DNA from 2 places in the Mesorhizobium sp. M0292 genome. Region 2 is predicted to be linked to the other one. Evidence: predicted binding sites of a transcription regulator. Region 2 holds the regulator's gene; the other holds the start of a gene.
The links. The regulator LexA, encoded in region 2, represses DNA repair genes until DNA is damaged. The targets are predictions, from matches to a motif close to TGTTCNNNNTGTGTTCNG.
Positions count from the first base shown of each region.

Region 1: a site for LexA is predicted at 1,820-1,837, ahead of NKI96_RS17420 (helicase-related protein). Genes of this name have one in related genera too.

Region 1 covers NZ_JAMYSB010000010.1:105,596-110,175, forward strand. Annotated here, with positions in the region: gene NKI96_RS17410 (acetyl-CoA C-acetyltransferase) at 1-444, shown strand, start outside; gene phbB (acetoacetyl-CoA reductase) at 574-1,299, shown strand; gene NKI96_RS17420 (helicase-related protein) at 2,004-4,580, shown strand, end outside.
Region 2 covers NZ_JAMYSB010000001.1:530,265-545,565, forward strand. Annotated here, with positions in the region: gene gltA (citrate synthase) at 1-507, opposite strand, end outside; gene gltX (glutamate--tRNA ligase) at 688-2,112, opposite strand; gene arr (NAD(+)--rifampin ADP-ribosyltransferase) at 2,575-2,991, shown strand; gene NKI96_RS02700 (ComEC/Rec2 family competence protein) at 3,098-5,554, shown strand; gene lexA (transcriptional repressor LexA) at 5,548-6,330, opposite strand; gene NKI96_RS02710 (GntR family transcriptional regulator) at 6,536-7,300, opposite strand; gene kynU (kynureninase) at 7,469-8,716, shown strand; gene kynA (tryptophan 2,3-dioxygenase) at 8,822-9,658, opposite strand; gene NKI96_RS02725 (AMP-binding protein) at 9,655-11,280, opposite strand; gene NKI96_RS02730 (hormone-sensitive lipase) at 11,447-12,277, shown strand; gene NKI96_RS02735 (molybdopterin molybdotransferase MoeA) at 12,323-13,528, opposite strand; gene moaC (cyclic pyranopterin monophosphate synthase MoaC) at 13,529-14,011, opposite strand; gene trpC (indole-3-glycerol phosphate synthase TrpC) at 14,014-14,826, opposite strand; gene trpD (anthranilate phosphoribosyltransferase) at 14,830-15,301, opposite strand, start outside.

The sequences.
Region 1 (4,580 bases), on a different contig from region 2:
GCGTCGGGCATCAATGACGGCGCCGCCGGCGCGCTGCTGATGAGCGAGGCTGAAGCCACAAGGCGCGGCATCACCCCGCTGGTGCGCATCGCCTCATGGGCGACGGCCGGCGTCGATCCGGCGATCATGGGCACCGGACCTATTCCCGCCTCGAAGCGGGCGCTCGAGAAGGCCGGCTGGTCGGTCAAGGACCTCGACCTTGTCGAGGCCAATGAAGCCTTCGCCGCGCAGGCCTGCGCCGTCAACAAGGGCATGGGCTGGGATACGTCGATCGTCAACGTCAATGGCGGCGCCATCGCCATCGGCCATCCGATCGGCGCGTCGGGCGCCCGCGTCTTCAACACGCTGGTTTTCGAGATGCGCCGCCGCGGCGCCAAGAAGGGCCTTGCCACGCTGTGCATCGGCGGCGGCATGGGCGTCGCTCTGTGCGTGGAAGCGCTGTGAAAGAGAAGTGAGTAGTGAATAGGGAGTAGTGAATGGGGAAGAAGGAGCAGCGCGGCGGGATATCGATCGCTACTCGCTACTCCCTACTCCCTATTCCCTTCTTCCGACCAAAGGGAGGAAGAACTTTCAATGACCAAAGTAGCGCTCGTCACCGGTGGATCGCGCGGCATCGGCGCCGCCATATCGATCGGCCTGAAGAATGCCGGTTACACCGTTGCAGCCAACTATGCCGGCAATGACGAGGCAGCGGGGAAGTTCAGCGCACAAACCGGCATCAAGGCCTACAAATGGTCGGTCGCCGACTACGACGCCTGTGCCGCCGGAATCAAACAGGTCGAGGCCGATCTCGGCCCGGTCTCGGTGCTGGTCAACAATGCCGGCATTACCCGCGACGCCATGTTCCACAAGCTGACGCGCGAGCAGTGGAAGGAAGTCATCGACACCAATCTGTCTGGGGTCTTCAACATGACGCATCCGCTGTGGGGCGGCATGCGCGACCGCAAATTCGGCCGCGTCATCACCATCTCCTCCATCAACGGCCAGAAAGGCCAGGCCGGCCAGGTCAACTATTCCGCCGCAAAGGCCGGCGACATCGGCTTCTCGAAGGCGCTGGCGCAGGAGGGCGCGCGCGCGGGCATCACCGTCAATGTCATCTGCCCCGGCTACATCGCCACCGAGATGGTCAAGGCGATCGACGAGAAGGTGCTGAATGAACGCATCATTCCGCAGATCCCGGTCGGCCGCCTCGGCGAACCGGAAGAGATCGCGCGTTGCGTCGTCTTCCTCGCTTCCGAAGACGCCGGCTTCATCACCGGTTCGACCATCACAGCCAATGGCGGCCAGTACTTCGTCTGAACGACCGCATTTCGCCCGGTAAGACGGGCCGGCTTATGGCCCGTTTTCATCGCCGGCCGGCGGTGTTCCCCAGGCTGCGCGCGAGACATTGACCCGTTCCGGCACGCAAAGATTAACGATTTTTAGGCGCCCTGTGCAAAACCCGGTTCGCAAGCTGTGAATTCTCGATGGACAAGCTGTGGACAACACAACATGTTGGGGTGAACAAACCAGGAAAATCCCGCGATCGCTGATTCGTCACCGATTCGTTCGGGCTTTGAGCGGAACGTTAACGACCAAGGCCGGAAACCACCGTCAAATGGTTAAGGCCGATTAAGAAAATTCAACAATTTCATAATGTTGGCCGAGGCGTATCGGATCACGACGATGCCCCGCCGGCAAAGGTTAACGCCAATGGTCCCCTTGCAGGAATCGGGCCAGTTTCCGCGATTCAGCATATGGTGAGACTCAGGCTCGCAAAATCCACATGTAGCCGTGAACAAAAGCTGAATCTGCCGGAGTCACTGATTCGTCGCCGATTCGTTCCAGACTCGTTCCAACTGTTAATTGGGAGCGAATCCTGACCTCAAAGACGAACCGTGGGACTGCCGGCCGGAACATTCCGCTTTCGCTTCGCGCCTGAAATCCCTATGTGTCGCCTGTCATACGCGCCACGCGAGGCGCGCTCCCGACAACACGATGCAGAAAGCCTCATCTCCAGGCCGATGAACATCCAGCCGAAACACACCGAGCCGCTGATCCTGTCGGGCCGCGACGTGACTGCCGTGCTGGGTCCGACCAACACCGGCAAGACCCATCTCGCCATCGAGCGCATGGTGGCGCATGAGAGCGGCATTATCGGCCTGCCGCTCCGCCTTCTGGCGCGCGAGGTCTATGCCCGCGTCTGCGAAAAGGTCGGCGCCCACAAGGTGGCGCTCATCACCGGCGAGGAAAAAATCCAGCCGCCCGGCGCGAAATATTCGGTCTGCACCGTCGAAGCCATGCCGCGCGAGACCGACGTTGCCTTCGTCGCCATCGACGAGGTGCAGCTCGCCGGCGACCTCGAGCGCGGCCATATCTTCACCGACCGAATCCTGCACCTGCGCGGGCGCCAGGAAACGCTGCTGCTCGGCGCGGCCACCATGCATGGCATCCTGCAAAAGCTGCTGAGAGGCGTCTCGGTGGTGACGCGCCCTCGCCTGTCGCACCTGGCCTATGCCGGTTCGAAGAAATTGACCCGCCTGCCGCGGCGTACGGCGATCGTCGCTTTCTCCGCCGACGAGGTCTATGCCATCGCTGAGCTGATCCGCCGCCAGCAAGGAGGAGCGGCGGTCGTGCTAGGCGCGCTGTCGCCCCGCACCCGCAATGCCCAGGTGGCAATGTTCCAGGCAGGGGACGTCGACTATCTCGTCGCCACCGACGCCATCGGCATGGGGCTCAACCTTGATCTCGATCATGTCGCCTTCGCCCAGAACCGCAAATTCGACGGCTACCAGTACCGCAACCTGACGGCGGCCGAGCTCGGCCAGATCGCCGGCCGCGCCGGCCGGCATCTGCGCGACGGCACCTTCGGCGTCACCGGCCAGGTCGATCCGCTGGACGAGGAACTGGTCAAGCGCATCGAGGGGCACGAGTTCGATCCGGTGAAGGTGCTGCAATGGCGCACCGCGCATTTCGACTTCGCCAGCCTCGACGCGCTGAAGCGCTCGATCGAGGCCAACGCGCCGGTCGAAGGCCTGACGCGCGCGCTGCCGGCGGTCGATGCGCAGGCGCTCGAACATCTCTCCCGCGACGAGGACATCCGCGCGCTGGCTACCAATGCCAAGCGCGTCGCGCTGCTGTGGGAAGCCTGCGCGTTGCCGGACTACCGCAAGATCGCGCCGGCCCAGCACTCCGACCTGATCGCTTCTATCTACACCGACCTCGCCAAACACGGCCATGTCGACGAGAACTACATGGCCGAGCAGGTGCGCCGCGCCGATACGACCGAGGGGGACATCGACACGCTGTCGCACCGCATTGCGCAGATCCGCACCTGGACATTCGTGTCCAACCGGCCGGGCTGGCTGGCCGATCAGGCACACTGGCGGGAAAAGACGCGCGAAATCGAAGACAGATTGTCGGATGCGCTGCATGAGCGGTTGACGAAACGGTTTGTAGACCGCAGGACTTCCGTCCTCATGCGGCGCCTTAGAGAAAATACAATGCCTGAAGCCGAAATCAGTCCTACCGGAACCGTCCTTGTCGAAGGCCATCATGTCGGCGAGTTGCAAGGGTTCCGTTTCACCGCCGACCAGAGCGCCGGCGGCGAAGACGCCAAGGCCGTGCGCACGGCAGCGCAAAAAGCGCTGGCCGCCGAGTTCGAGGCACGTGCCGAACGCTTCGGCGCCTGCGCCAATGGCGACCTTGCGCTTGGCTCCGACGGCACGCTGCGCTGGATCGGCGCGCCGATCGGCACGCTGGTTGCCGGCGAGGACGCGCTGAAGCCGCGCCTGGTGCTTTTGGCCGACGAGCAGTTGACCGGTCCCGCCCGCGACAAGGTCGCCGCGCGCGCCGAGCGCTTCGTCAATTTCCAGATCGAATCCTTGCTGAAGCCGCTGGTCGACTTGAAGAATGCCGAGCAGATCGCCGGCATCGGCCGTGGCATCGCCTTCCAGCTCGTCGAGCATTTCGGCCTCATCAACCGCCGCGACATCGCCGAGGAAATGAAGTCGCTCGACCAGGAGGGTCGCGCCGCCTTGCGCCGGCTCGGTGTGCGCTTCGGCGCCTACCACGTCTTCGTGCCGGCGCTGATCAAGCCGGCGCCCGCCGGACTGATCACGCTTTTGTGGGCGCTGAAGAACGACGGCAAGGACAAGCCCGGCTTTGGCGACGTCGTGCACGCGCTGGCCTCCGGCCGCACCTCGGTGGTCATCGATCCGGCTTTCGACAAGAGCTTCTACAAGCTCGCCGGCTACCGTAATCTCGGCCGCCGCGCCGTGCGCATCGACATTCTGGAACGGCTGGCCGACCTGATCCGGCCTGCGACCAACTGGAGGCCCGGTCTGGGACAGCGCCCGGACGGCGCCTATGACGGCCAGTCCTTCATGGTGACGCCGCCGATGATGTCCATCCTCGGCGCCACCGCCGACGACATGGAAGAGATCCTGAAAGGTCTCGGCTATCGCGCCGAGCCGAAGCCGCCGGCAGAGGTCAAGGCGCGGCTGGAAGCACAGGACAACGCGGCGCGGGAAGCGGCTGCCGCCAAGCTGGCTGCGGACGCGGCTGCAAAAGCTGAACAGGCCAAGGCGACGGAAGCCGCT
Region 2 (15,301 bases):
CGGATCCGAAATATCGGTGGAGTCGTGATAGAAGGCCGACAGCGCGCCGACCACGCCGCACATCACAGCCATCGGATGCGCGTCGCGGCGGAAGCCGGTGAAGAAGCGCGACATCTGCTCGTGCACCATGGTGTGGCGCGTCACCCGGTAGTCGAAATCGTCCTTCTGCGCCTTGGTCGGCAGTTCGCCGTAGAGCAGGAGGTAGCAGACTTCGAGGAAGTCGCCATGCTCGGCCAGCTGGTCGATGGGATAGCCGCGGTGAAGCAGGATGCCGGCATCGCCGTCGATGAAGGTTATCGCCGACTCGCAGCTCGCCGTCGAAGTGAAGCCGGGATCGTAGGTGAAGGCGCCGGTGGTGTTGTAGAGCGCACCGATGTCGATGACGTCGGGCCCGACCGAGCCGCTCCGCACCTTGAATTCATGCGTCTTGCCGGCCAGTTCGAGCGTGGCAGTCGACGGGTGCGTCGTCTTGCTGCCGGTTTCCAGTCTCGTCGCAGCTTCGCTCATTCTCAAACTCCTTCATCTTCCTCATGCCGGCAAGGCAATTCCTGCAAACGACACGTCGAAATCACCGGAATGCGCGAACTCGCCACCGCATTTAGGAAGTGCGTGCCAGATTGGGCCAAGGCCTAATGTTGCACTGCGAAACCCGCCTTTCAATGCCAATCTTTTTGGGCCAGCTCGCTCCTAATCGATTTGATCCGCAATCCGCGCCAGGCTTTCCTCGCGGCCAAGCACGGCAAGCACGTCGAACACGCCGGGCGAGGTGCTGCGGCCGGTAAGGGCCGCCCGGAGCGGTTGGGCCACGGCGCCGAGCTTGTGGCCGCCGGCCGCTGCGAACTTGCGCACCGCGGCTTCAGCCGCGGCAGCCGACCAATCGCCCGAAACAGTCTGCAAAGCGGCATGTGCGCCGCGCAGGATCGCGCGCGCGTCGGCACTGAGCAGTGCTGCCGCCTTCTCGTCGATCGGCAGCGGCCGCTCGACGAACAGGAAGGCAGCGCCATCGGCCAGTTCCACCAGCGTCTTGGCGCGCTCTTTCAGGCCAGGCAAGGCGGCCAGCAGCTGCGCCTTCCTGGCGTCGTCGAGACGGGCGGCGATAGCAGATCCGCCTTCGAGGTATGGCAGAGTGGCGACGAAAATGTCGAACAGCTCGGTATCGGCCATCTTGCGCATATGCGCGCCGTTGATTGACTCGAGCTTGGCGAAGTCGAAGCGCGCCGCACCCTTGTTGACATCGCCGATGTCGAACCACGAAATCATGTCCTTGATCGACATGATCTCGTCGTCGCCATGGCTCCAGCCGAGCCTTGCCAGATAGTTGAGCAGTGCCTCGGGCAGATAGCCCATGGCGCGATAAGCCTCGACACCGAGTGCGCCGTGCCGCTTCGACAGCTTGGCGCCGTCGGCGCCATGGATCAGCGGGATATGCGACATCGACGGGACGTCCCAGCCCATGGCGTTGTAGATCACCGTCTGGCGCGCGGCGTTGGTCAGATGGTCGTCGCCGCGGATGATGTGGGTGACGCCCATGTCATGGTCGTCGACGACGACGGCATGCATGTAGGTCGGATTGCCGTCCGAGCGCAGGATGATGAAATCGTCGAGGTCCTTGTTGGGGAAGCGCACCTCGCCCTGCACACGGTCGTGCACCACGGTTTCGCCCTCGGTCGGCGCCTTGATGCGGATGGCGCCCTTGACGCCGGGAGGCGCCTCCGAGGGGGCACGATCTCGCCACTGGCCGTTGTAGCGCGGCGGCAGGCCCTTGGCGCGTGCGGCCTCGCGCATCGCCTCGAGCTCGGCAGGCGTCTCGTAGCTGTAATAGGCCTTGCCCAGGCGCACCAGCTCCTCGGCCACCTCACGGTGGCGCGGCGCGCGCTCGAACTGCGATATGGCCTCACCGTCCCAGGAAAGGCCGAGCCAGGTCAGCCCATCCAGAATGGCCTGTGTCGCCGCCTCGTTGAAGCGTTCGCGGTCGGTGTCCTCGATGCGCAGCACCATCGTGCCGCCGGTGTGCTTGGCGTACAGCCAGTTGAACAGCGCCGTGCGCGCGCCGCCGATATGCAGATAGCCGGTGGGCGAGGGGGCAAAACGGGTGACGACCGTGTCGGACATGGAACTCTTGGAACCTTGGAAAGCGGAGCGTGATCGCGCGGACTTTCGCGCTTTGCGCGTTCATGTAGCATAGGGGGTCTGGGGCGCAAGGGGCAGACCCGATGGCTGGACGTGGCCGGGGCACGTCGGCAATTATCGGTTGCGTCAACTGGCGCTGGAGCCTTGTAGCACAAAATCTGTTCGCACCCTCCGCGCAACCTCGTTTGGCAGCAGCGTCAATGTCTGGGTTTCATTCGGCTGCAGCGTCCGTCACAGTGCCTGGAACATCGCTGCGACGGTGGTAGCCCCCTCTGACGAGCGGACATTTCTTCACGGATGCGGCACTGCCCGACTACAACGCCGCCGTGACAGCGTTGGCTTGGTCACGCATATTGACCTTTCTGCAATCATTATCGTGAACACCGCAACTGTGTGCAGGCCGGTCTCGCCACGAAGGAGGCATGATTGAAAGAAGGACTACCGATGACCGAAAACGCCGACCATACGGAGGGTGATCCGTTCTACCATGGTACCCGGGCGGATTTGAAACCCGGGGATCTGCTGAGCGTCGGCCACCCTTCCAATTTCAGAGGTAAACCACTGTCATGGATCTATTTCACCCAGACACTGGAAGCCGCCATCTGGGGAGCAGAGCTTGCAACGGGTGACGGTCGTCAAAGGATTTACATCGTAAAGCCGACGGGGTTTTTTATGGATGACCCTAACCTGACCGACAAAAAATTTCCCGGTAATCCGACGAAATCCTACCGCTCCCGTGATCCGTTGCTCATCCTGGGTGAACTCGGTGAATGGCAGGGTCATACACCGGAACAATTGAAGGCAATGCACGATGGGCTTGCTCGCCTGAGGGCGGAGGGCCGGGATATGATTGAGGATTGAGCGTCCTTGGCGGGTCAATTCCGGCGCGGTGGACGCGACCGCACGGACTTTCGCGCTTTACGCGTTCATGTAGCATAGGAGGTCTGGGGCGCAAGGGGCAGACCTGATGGCTGGACGTGGCCGGGGCACGAAGGAAGGCGAAGGCGCCGAGGCAGGCGTCAGCGAACGCTCGCTGTTTGCCGATAGTCCCTATGCCGAGCCGCTGCCCCTCGCGCTGCCTGAGCCGCATCCCGGCATAGCGCCCGCGCTGCCCGGTGACGCGTTGCCGGCGCAAGTCACAGCGCCCGGATCTATCGCCCGACTGCGCAGACGGCTTCGCCGCCCGTCATGGCCCGCGCTCCGCCGCAGCCTTGCCGTGGCCGCCAACACGGAGCTCGACCGGGGCGTCGCCTTCCTGCTGGTCCCGGTTTTCCTGGCAGCCGGCGTCATCGTCTACTTCTCGCTGGCCGGCGAGCCGGGCTTTGCGCAGCCAATCGCCATTGTGGTGCTGGCGACATGTTGCGCTGTCGCCACGCGATCGCGGCCGAGGACGCATCTGTTCTGCATGGCCGCGATGCTGTGCGCGCTCGGCGTCGTCGCCGCCAAGGTCGAGACCTGGCGCGCCGGAACGCAGATGCTCGGCTCCGAGATTCAGACACGGCTGACCGGCCGCGTCGTCAGTCTCGAACAGATGGAAAGCGGCCGCATCAGGCTGACGCTCGACGTGGTTTCGACCGCTTACCCCGAGCTGCGCTACGCCCCGGAGCGGGTCAGGCTCTCGGCGCGGACCGTTCCCGCCGATATGACCGCCGGCTCCCTGATCACCGGCTATGCCAGGCTGTTGCCGCCGACCGGTCCGGTGCGGCCGGAGAGCTACGATTTCTCCTTCGACAGCTATTTCACCGGTATCGGCGGCAGCGGCTTCTTTCTCGGCAATCCGAAAACCATTGCTACGCAGGGACCGCCGCCGCTGACCGCACGGCTCTCCTCGGCAATCGAGAACGCGCGCGAAAACATTGCCGACCATATCAGGGGCAAGATCGGTGGCGCCGAAGGCGAGATTGCCGCGGCGTTGATTGTCGGGGTGCGCGCCGGCATCCCGGACGAGGTCAACGAAGCGATGCGGCGCACCGGCATCTACCACATCATCTCCATCTCCGGCCTGCACATGGCGCTGGTTGCCGGCACCATCATGGCGTTGCTGCGTGGCGCCTTTGCGCTGTTTCCCGATTTCTCTTCGCGCCGGCCGGTGAAGAAATATGCGGCCGCGGCAGCGCTTGTCTCGATCGCCGCCTATCTCGTTATTTCAGGCGTCGTGGTTGCCGCCGAGCGCAGCTTCATCATGCTGGCGGTCATGCTTGTCGCCGTGCTGTTTGATCGCGCCGCACTCACCATGCGCAATCTGGCGATCTCCGCCATTGCCGTCATCCTGGTGTCGCCGCACGAGGTGGTCGGTCCCAGCTTCCAGATGTCGTTTGCCGCCACTGCCGCCCTTGTCGGCGCCTATGCCGGCTGGGCCGATTACCGCGCCGACAAGGTGAGAACGCCGCCGGCAAAGCGCTCCTTCGTCGGCTTCCTGTCGCGAAAATTCGCGCTGGCCATGGGCGGCCTCGCAATGACCTCGATCATCGCCGGCAGTGCAACCTTGCTGTTCGCCATCTGGCATTTTCAGCGTGTGTCGCCGCTCAGCCTGATCGCCAATCTGGCCGTGATGCCGATTGTTTCGTTGATCGTCATGCCCTTTGCCGTGCTCAGCGCACTGGCGATGCCGTTCGGCGCCGACGGGCCGTTCCTCTATGTGATGGGCAAAGGTCTGATGGCGATGATCGCTATATCGGCCTGGATTTCCGAGCGCTCGCCGGTCGACGCCGTCGGGCTGATCTCCATCCGCTCGGTGCTGTTAGTGGCGGTCGCCCTCGTCATCGCCACCATGGCCACCACCTGGCTCAGGTTGGCGGCCGTGCCTTTCGCGCTGGCCGGCCTGTTGACGGTGCCGCAGGTGCTTACGCCAGACGTGCTCATATCCGAGGATGCGCATCTGGTGGCCATGCCGATCGGTGGCGGCGAACTCGCCCTCAACCGCGAACGCTCCAACGAATTCACCACGGACAATTGGAAACGGGCGCTGCGGGCCGAAACCATTATCCCACCTGAGATTTTCGAGGCAACAGATACGCGGTTCGATCTCGATCCGCTCGATCTGCCGCCCGGCTCGCCCTTCTATTGCACCGGCGATCTCTGTATCGCCCGGCACCCTTCCGGAGCCATTGTAGCGCTTGCGAAAGACCGCAAGACGGCGCGGCCGGCCTGTGCCTTCGCGAGCCTGATCGTCATCGATGACGCCACCGCTTACAATCCGTGCCGCGACCCGCTGGTGCTGGTCGTGACGAAGAAACAGCTGGCCCGCGACGGCAGCGCCGCCGTCTTCTTCGATCCGCAATCGGCAGCTGCAGCGCCAACCATCCGCTTCGCCGTCGACAAGCCGTATCGCCCCTGGCACGAGCAACGCCGCTTCTCCCGCGAAGCGCGCGGCCTGCCGCCTTACAACCAGCGTGAAAAGTACAAACCCAAGCCGGCTCAGTAGCGCCGGATCAATCCGACAAGCTTGCCCTGCACCTTCACCCTGTCCGGTCCAAAAATGCGGGTCTCGTAGGCCGGGTTGGCGGCTTCCAGGGCGATCGAGGCGCCCTTGCGGCGGAAGCGTTTCAGGGTCGCTTCCTCATCGTCGACCAACGCCACCACGATCTCGCCGGGGCTGGCTGTGTCGGCATTGCGGATGATGACCGTGTCGCCATCGAAAATGCCGGCCTCGATCATCGAATCGCCCTTGACCTCGAGCGCGTAGTGTTCGCCGCCCATGATCATATCGGGCGGCACCGAGATCGAATGGGTCTGATGCTGGATGGCGTCGATCGGCACGCCGGCGGCGATGCGTCCCATAACCGGGATTGAAATCGCGGAAACGGCATCGTCATTGCCGGCCGACATCGAACGCGACGGCGAGCCCGGCTTGATCTGGCGGCCGAGACCGCCTTGGCCCAACGCGCCTTGTCCTTGGCCGCCTTGCCCTTGGCCGGTTTGACCAAGACTGCCCTGAATGATGCTCGGCGAAAACTTCCTCGCCGCATTGAGGCCTGGTGCGATCGAGTCGGGCAGCCGCAGCACTTCCAGCGCGCGCGCCCGGTTCGGCAGCCGGCGAATGAAACCGCGCTCCTCAAGCGCCGTGATCAGGCGGTGGATGCCGGACTTGGAGGCGAGGTCGAGCGCTTCCTTCATCTCGTCGAAGGACGGCGGGATTCCGCTCTCCTTCAGGCGTTCATGGATGAACATCAGAAGCTCATGTTGTTTGCGCGTCAGCATCGCGGCCCCCAAGGGTTCTGAAACCAGAATCAGAAAAAACAAACCCAGAACAAACACTATCTGTTCCAGTTGTGTTCCGCAACCTTTTAAAGTTTAATGAATGTGTTGACGTTTTGTTCAGCGTAACGTTCGGCGCTGCGAGCGCCGCCTGCGCCCAGTTGCCAGCAACGGGGTGAAACGAAGACAAAGTGCCCTGCGTCGTCGGCTACGATCGCCGCTTCCTTTTCGGACGGGGCTGCGCAGCATCCGCGCGGGGTTCTCTCTGGGCATAGACCCGCAGCGTGTAGCCGATGTGAGCGGTCATCAGAGTTTTCGCACGTTCGACGTCGCGATCGAGGGCCGCTTCCATCAGGGCGGTATGGTGTTCGATCGCCACGGCGTCGCGCAGGGCCGCCACGGCCTTCCGGTGTCCGTCCGTGCGGCCGGCGGCGGCGCGCAGCGTCGGGGCCAGACCCAGAAAGCGGTGATGGCGATGCAATTGGTCGGAAATCGTTGCATTGAAGCGCAGCAGCCAGCTGGATGTCGCGGCACTGAGCAGCGCCGCATGGAAGGCATCGTGTTTTTCGTACCACGCGTCGACCGCATCATCCGATGGATCGTCGAGAACAGACCCGCACCGTGAGAGACGATAGTGGGCGGCAACGACCGCGTCTTCCCACTCACGGTCGCCCTTCTCGATCGATTCCACCAGCAGGGGCAGTTCGACCACCAGCCGCGCACGCGCCAAATCCTCGAGCTCCGCCCGAGAGACGGGAGCGACCGCAAACCCGCGGTTGCTGATGGCGGTCACAAGCCGTTCCGCCTCCAGCCGCGACAGCGCCTCGCGCAACGGCGTCCAGCCGATGCCGTAGGTGTTGCGCAGCGTGCTCAGCTTCAACGGCGCGGCAGGCGCCAGCCGGGTCGCAAGAATATCGCGCCTGAGCAGGCGATAGGCCACTTCCGTCTTCGAGGTCTGCTCGTCATCCAGCATCGTGATCCATCAGACATAAACGCTCGGGCGGATCATTATATATCAAAGCCTTTCAGTGGGTGAATTATATATAATGTTTGACAGTTCAAGGGCGACCACTCAAGATCGCCGGCATGTTTGGGCGGCAGGCTCCGCCGCGCGCGTTTGTCCATGGAGGGGCGCCGGATCATGAGCACGACACCCGATCTCGCTACAATCGAAGCAATGGATGCCGCCGATCCGCTGCGCTCCATGCGTGAACGCTTTGTCTTGCCGCAAGGCGTGATTTATCTCGACGGCAATTCCCTGGGCGCCGCGTCAGCGGTCGTCTTCAGCGAACTGCAGCAGGCCGCCACGCAGGAATGGGCGCACGACCTCATTCGCGCCTGGAACACCGCCGGCTGGTTCAACATGCCGGTGGAACTCGGAGATCAGCTCGGGCGACTGATCGGCGCGGCTGATGGGCAGACGGTGGTCTGCGACACAACCTCGATCAACATCTACAAGCTGCTGCACGCAGCGCTCGGCATGCGGCCGGATCGGTCGGTCATCGTTGCCGAGGGCGACAGTTTCCCGACCGACCTCTACATGGCCGAAGGCGTCGCCTCGACCCGGCCGGGAACGCGGCTGCGGCTGGAGGGCGTCGACGCGGCCGCAATCGAGGAGCTGATCGACGACAGCGTTGCCGTCATCCTGGTCAACCACGTCAACTACAAATCCGGCCAGTTGCGCGACATGGCGGCGCTGACGCGCAAGGCACATGACGCCGGCGCGCTGATCATCTGGGATCTCTGCCACACGGCCGGCGCCTTGCCGGTCGAACTTGACCGTGCCAATGCCGATTTCGCCGTCGGCTGCACCTACAAATACCTCAATGGCGGCCCGGGCTCGCCGGCCTTCATCTACGCGGCCGAGCGCCACCATGGTGATATCAGCCAGCCGCTCAGCGGCTGGTGGGGCCATGCGCGGCCCTTTGCCTTCGAGCAGGGCTTTGCCGTCGGCAGCGGCATCCGCCGCTTCCTGTGCGGAACGCAGCCGGTGCTGTCGATGCGGGCGCTCAAGGGCGCGCTCGATATCTGGAACGACGTCGACATGGCGGCGGTGCGCAGAAAAAGCATCGCGCTGACCAACCTGTTTATCCAGCTCGTCGAAGCCAGATGCGGCGCCTACCGGCTTGAACTGGAAAGTCCTCGCGACGGCAGCCAGCGCGGCAGCCAGGTGTCGTTCCTCCACCCGCATGGCTATCAGGTGATGCGGGCGCTGATCGAGCGCGGCGTGATCGGCGATTTCCGGGCGCCGTCGACCATCCGTTTCGGCTTCACGCCGCTCTATGTCGGATATGGCGATGTCTGGCAGGCGGTCGAAGTCCTGGAGGATATTCTGCGCACCGGCGCCTGGCAGGACGCCCGCTTCGCGGTGAAGACCGCGGTTACGTGAGAAACCAGAGCAATTTCAGGAAAAGTGTGAAGCGGTTTTCCGTCCGAAATTGCGTCAATCAAAGAGCTAGAGCATTTCGCCGTTTCCGTTAAACGGTGAAATGCTCTAGAGCCGGGTGCGGACCGTCCAGAGCTCCGGAAACAGCACGACCTCCAGCATCTTCTTCAGATAGGAGGCGCCTGAGGTGCCGCCGGTGCCGCGCTTCAAGCCGATGATGCGCTCGACCGTTGTGACGTGGTTGAAGCGCCAGCGGCGGAAGTAATCCTCGAAGTCGACCAGCTTCTCGGCCAGTTCGTAGAGCATCCAGTAGCGCTGCGGGTCGCGGTAGACGGTTTGCCAGGCAGCCAGCACGTCTTCGTTCTCACCGCGCGTCTCGCGCCAGTCCGTGCGCCCGGCATCGGCGCCGATGTCGAAGCCATTGCGCGCCAAAAGCAGAAGCGCCTCGTCGTACAGCGACGGCGTGGCCAGGATCGCTTCCAGCCTGTCCGTAAGATCGCGCCGGTGCTTGTGCGGCCCGAGCATGGCTAGGTTGCGGTTGCCGGCCATGAACTCGATGGCGCGGTACTGCCACGACTGGAAGCCCGAGGATTGGCCGAGCGCGTCGCGAAACTCGGTGTATTCGCTTGGCGTCATCGTGCGCAGCACGTCCCAGGCATTGTTGAGCTGCTCGAAGATGCGCGCGACGCGAGACAGCATCTTGAAGCTCGGTTCGAGGCGGTCGGCGCGGATAGAGCGGATCGCGGCGCCGATCTCGTGTAAAGCGAGCTTCATCCACAATTCCGATGTCTGATGCTGGATGATGAACAGCATCTCGTCATGGGCCGAAGACAGCGGCGCCTGCGCATCGAGCACCTTGTCCAGCTGCAGATAGTCGCTGTAGGACATCCGCTCCTTGAACGACATCTGCGCGCCATCGGACGCCGGATCGTGCGGCTTAATCAATTGCTCTTCTCCGCGCGCAACCGGAAGCGCTGGATCTTGCCGGTCTGGGTTTTGGGCAAGGCGTCGATGAACTTCACCGAACGCGGATATTTGTAGGGCGCGATCGTTGCCTTGACGTGGTCCTGCAGGCGTTTGACGGTCAATGCGTCCGGCGAAACACCTTGCACAAGCACGATATGCGCCTCGACGATCTGGCCGCGTTCACCGTCCTCGGCGCCGGTCACCGCGCATTCGGCGACGTCGGGATGCGAGAGCAGCGCCGCTTCGACCTCGGGGCCGGCGATGTTGTAGCCGGCGCTGACGATCATGTCGTCGGAACGCGCGGCGAAGTGGAAGAAGCCATCCTCGTCCTGCGTGAACGTATCGCCGGTGAGATTCCAGCCGTCGCGGACATAGTCCTTTTGCCTGGCATCGGCCATGTAGCGGCAGCCGGTCGGGCCGCGCACCGCCAGCCGGCCAGTAGAGCCGCGCGGCAGCTCCCGCATCTCGTCATCGACGATGCGTGCCTGATAGCCGTCGACGGGTTTGCCGGTGGAGGCCGGCTTCATGTCCTCGAAGCGGTTGGAGATAAAGATATGCAGCATCTCGGTGGCGCCGATTCCATCCAGGATCGGCTTGCCGGTCTTCTCAGTCCATTCCTCGAAGACAGGCGCCGGTAGCGTCTCGCCCGCCGAAACCGCGACGCGCAGCGAGGACAAGTCAGCGCCTTGATCCATGGCCTTGAGCATGGCCCGATAGGCGGTTGGAGCGGTGAAGGAAATGGTCGCTTTGTAGGTCTCGATGATGTGGATCATGTTGGGTGGCGTCGCCTGTTCCAGCAGCGTCGCCGCGGCGCCGAAGCGCAGCGGGAAGATGGCGAGCCCGCCAAGACCGAAGGTAAAGGCAAGGGGCGGGGAGCCGACGAAGATGTCGTCGGGCGTCACCTCCAGGATTTCGCGGGCATAGGCGTCGGCGATGATCAGCAGGTCGCGGTGGAAATGCATCGTCGCCTTCGGCACGCCGGTGGTGCCGGAGGTGAAGCCGAGCAGGGCGACATCGTCGCGGCCGGTGTTGACGGCAGTGAAGGTGACCGGCTTGTCGAGGGCGGCGCGGTCGAGTTCCGCGTCATGGTTGGCCGTGCCGTCGAAGCCAATGACCTGCTTGAGATACGCACTGCCCTTGGCGCAGGCGGTCATCTCGTCCATCAGCCTTGTATCGCAAAGCGCAACCGTGATTTCCGCCTTGTCGACGATCTTGGCGAGTTCGCCGGCGCGCAGCATCGGCATGGTGTTGACGACCACCGCGCCAACCTTGGTGGCGGCCAGCCAGCAGGCGACCATGGCCGGGTTGTTGGCCGAGCGGATCAGCACCCGGTTGCCCGGCTTGACGCCATAATTCTCGACCAGGGCATGGGCGAGCCTGTTGGTCCAGTCGGACAGTTCCTTGTAGGTGCGGCGGCGGCCATTGCCGATCAGCGCGGTGTGGTCGCCGAACCCTTTTTCGACCAGCCTGTCGGTCAATTCGACGCCGGCATTTATGTGGTCGGGATAGTCGAAGCCGTCGAGCAAAAACTCCGGCCATTGCTCCGGCGGCGGCAGGTTGTCACGCGTGAATGTGTCGATATGCGCTGATGGCCCAAGCATTTTCGGCTGCCCCTGTCTGCCTCGCGCCCATGGCTGAACAAGGCGCAGGATCGCACCAGTCGAAATTTGTTTCAAGCCTAAAATGTTTTTAGGTCGCAGCATTGACGCCGCCCTGTTCGGCGGCCATTCCTGTCGACTGAACTGAAGCCATCCGGGAGGGATGCAGATGCTCGAACATCGTGTTGCCGATTGGGACAATGCCTACGCCAACGGCGACAACATTGCCGGCAGCAATCGCTGGCCGGCCGCATGGGACACACCGGCACAGGCTTTTCGCGACACAATGTCGGCGTCCGGTCGGGCCAAGCTCGACATCGCCTATGGCGACAGCCCGCGCAACAGGCTCGATCTGTTCCTTCCCGATGTCATGCCCAAAGGGCTCGTCGTCTTCATCCATGGCGGTTACTGGAAGGCGTTCGACAACAAGCCATGGTCGCATCTGGCCAACGGCGCGGTTGCCAATGGCTTTGCCGTGGCAATGCCGACTTACACGCTTTGTCCCGACATACGCATTTCCGGCATCGTCAGGGAAATCGCGGCGGCGATCGGCAAGGCGGCGACGATGGTCGGCGGGCCGGTGATCCTGACCGGGCATTCCGCCGGCGGCCATCTCGCCTCCAGGATGGTGACGACAACGACGCCTCTGGCCGCCGATGTGGCCGGCCGCATACGCAATGTCGTCTCGATCTCCGGGGTTCATGATCTGCGGCCGATCATGCGGACGGGGATGAACGCGACACTGGCCATCGATGAAGCGGAAGCACTGGCCGAAAGCCCGGTTCTGCTGCGCCCCATGCAGGGCGCGCGCATCACCTGCTGGGCCGGCGGCGGCGAGCGGGCGGAGTTCCTGCGCCAGAATGCGCTGCTTGCCAACATCTGGATCGGCCTCGGCGCCACGACCAGCACAGTGGTCGAGCCGGACCGGCATCATTTCAGCATCGTCGACGGGCTTGCCGATCCGACACATCCGCTGACGCGGACATTGCTGGCGGAGTAACAACCAGTCTTATCTCTTGGAATTAACGGCTTGGATCCGCGACCTTCAGCGCAACATCAGAACGCTGCAAGCAGCGCCTGCTTCTGCCGCCGGAGCGAAGGGCTCGCGCACGATCAGGCCGGTGGCGTCGGCCAGCATTCTCAGCATCGAGGAATCCTGGATGCCGAACGGCGTCGCCACCAATGCGCCGGCTTCTTCCCGGACCACGGCGCGCACATAGTCTTGCCTTAGATCATTGGCCGGCATCGCGGCGCCAAGCTGAGCCTGGCGGATGTCCTGCCGGTGGGGACGGCCGCCGAGCTGCGCCAATAACGGCTTCAGGAACAATTGCGAGCAGACCAGGCTCGCCACCGGATTGCCGGGCAGGCCGATGCACCTGATATCGCCCAGCCGCCCGAACATCAGCGGCTTGCCCGGGCGCATGGCGAGCTTCCAGAAGTCGAGGTTCATGCCTTCGCCGGTCAGCACGTCATGGACGAGATCATGGTCGCCGACCGAGGCGCCGCCGAGCGTGACGATGACGTCGGCTTTCGCATCGACCGCCTTTTTCACCAGCGCCGCGATCGCTTCCTTGCGATCGGCCGCTATACCGAGATCGAGCGCGCGAGCGCCGACCGACTGCGCCACAGCAGCGACGCCATAGGCGTTGGACGAGATGATCTGGTCGGGGCCAGGTTCGCTACCCGGTGGCAGCAATTCGTCGCCGGTGGCGATGATGGCGACCAGCGGCCGTTGCACCACGTTCAACCGGGGATGATTGGCCGACGCCGCCAGCGACAATGCAGCCGGATCGAGCACGCGGCCTTTCTCCAGCAGCACGTCGCCTTGGGCAAAATCCAGTCCAAGGCGGCGGATGTTACGGTTCTTCGCCGTCGGTTCGGTGACCTCGATCCGGCCACCGCCGAGATCGCGGACATTCTCCTGGATGACGATGGTGTCTGCGCCTTCCGGCAGCGGCGCGCCGGTGAAGATGCGCACAGCTTCCGCCTTACCTACAGCGCCGTCAAAGCCTCGCCCTGCAGGCGCCTTGCCGATCACCGAAAGCCTCGCCGGGAGGGTCGCCACATCCCGCGCCCGTGCGGCATAGCCGTCCATGGCAGATGCATTGAAAGGCGGCTGGGTACGCAGCGCCACGACCGGCTCCGCCAGCACCCGGCCGGCCGAATCCGCCAGCGCGACGCTTTCACCGGGCAACGCCACAGCGCCGTCGAGTAGGCGTTGAAGCGCCTCGGCGACCGGAACCAGCGCCATTTACGAACCCGCCTTGTAGTCGCCGGACTTGCCGCCGGTCTTTTCCACCAGCTTTATACCGGAAATCACCATGGCGCGGTCGACCGCCTTGGCCATGTCGTAAATGGTCAGGCACGCGACAGATGCCGCGGTCAGCGCCTCCATCTCGACCCCGGTCTTGCCGGTGACGCGGGCGAGCGCGGTGACCCTGAGGCCGGGCAGCGTGGTGTCCGGTTCGATGTCGACCGACACCTTGGTCAAAAGCAGCGGATGGCAGAGTGGGATCAGCTCATGCGTTTTCTTGGCAGCCATGATGCCGGCAATGCGCGCGGTACCCAGCACATCGCCCTTCTTGGCGTCGCCGTCGAGGATCATCTTCAGGGTTTCGGCCCGCATCGAGACAAAGCCCTCGGCGACCGCCGTGCGCGTCGTCTCCGCCTTCTCGCCGACATCGACCATGTTGGCCTCGCCCTTGGCGCCGAGATGGGTGAGGGCGGCTGCCATCCTCAGATGGCCTCTGCTTTCGCCTTGCCTGTCAAAAGCAGCCGCGTTGCCGCAGCGACATCCTCTTGCCGCATCAGGCTCTCGCCGACGAGGAAGGTGCTGATGCCGGTCTTTTGCATCCTGAAGCAATCGTCGTGGGTGAAAATTCCGCTCTCGCTGACCAGCAATCGGCCGCCCGGCACCATCGATGCCAGCCGTTCCGAGGTCTCGAGGCTGGTCTCGAATGTTCTGAGATTGCGGTTGTTGATGCCGATCAGCTGCGACGAGAGTTTTACCGCGCGCTGCGTCTCGGCCTCGTCATGCACCTCGATCAGCGCGTCCATGCCGAGTTCGAACGCGGTCGCTTCCAATTCGCTCGCCAAGGCATCATCGACGCTGGCCATGATGATCAGGATGGCATCGGCGCCCCATGCGCGAGCCTCGTAGACCTGGTAAGGGTCGAACAGGAAATCCTTGCGCAGCGCGGGCAGGGACACTGCCTTCCGTGCATTGGTGAGAAATTCCGGCGCGCCCTGGAAGGATGGCGCATCGGTCAGCACCGAAAGACAGGCGGCACCGCCTTTCTCATAGGCCTGCGCCAGTGCGGGCGGGTCGAAATCGGCACGGATCAAGCCTTTGGATGGGCTTGCCTTTTTGATCTCGGCGATCAGGCCGAAGCTGCCCGATCTGCGCTTCGCCTCAAGCGCCCTCCGAAAGCCACGCGGTGCGTCGGCATCCTTGGCTCGCGCCTTGATCTCGGCCAACGGTATCCGCGCCTTCGCCGCCGCGATCTCGTCGCGCTTGTAGGCCTCGATCTTGCGCAGAATGTCAGCCACGGCTCATCCGTTCGAAATCTCGACCAGCCTGTCGAGCACGCCCAGCGCCCGGCCGCTGTCGATGGCCTGTGTGGCCGCGGCCATGCCGTCGGCAAGCGTCGTCGCCTTGCCGGCCACCACCATGCCGGCGCCGGCGTTCATCAGCACCGTATCGCGATAGGCCCCGGCAGCACCTCTCAGCATGTCGCGCAACGCCGTGGCATTGTAGGCGGCGTCGCCGCCGCGCAACTCGTCCTTGGTGTGGCGCTGCAGGCCGACGGCTTCCGGGGTGAGCGTGAAATGGCGGATCTCGCCGCCGGCCAGTTCCGCCACCTGCGTTTCGCCGGTGGTGGTGATTTCGTCATAGCCATCCCCATGGACCACCCAGGCATGCTCGGTGCCCAACGCCTTCAATGTCTCGGCCACCGGCACGATCCATTCCGGCAGGAACACGCCGACCATCTGCCTGCTGACGCCAGCCGGATTGGACAGCGGT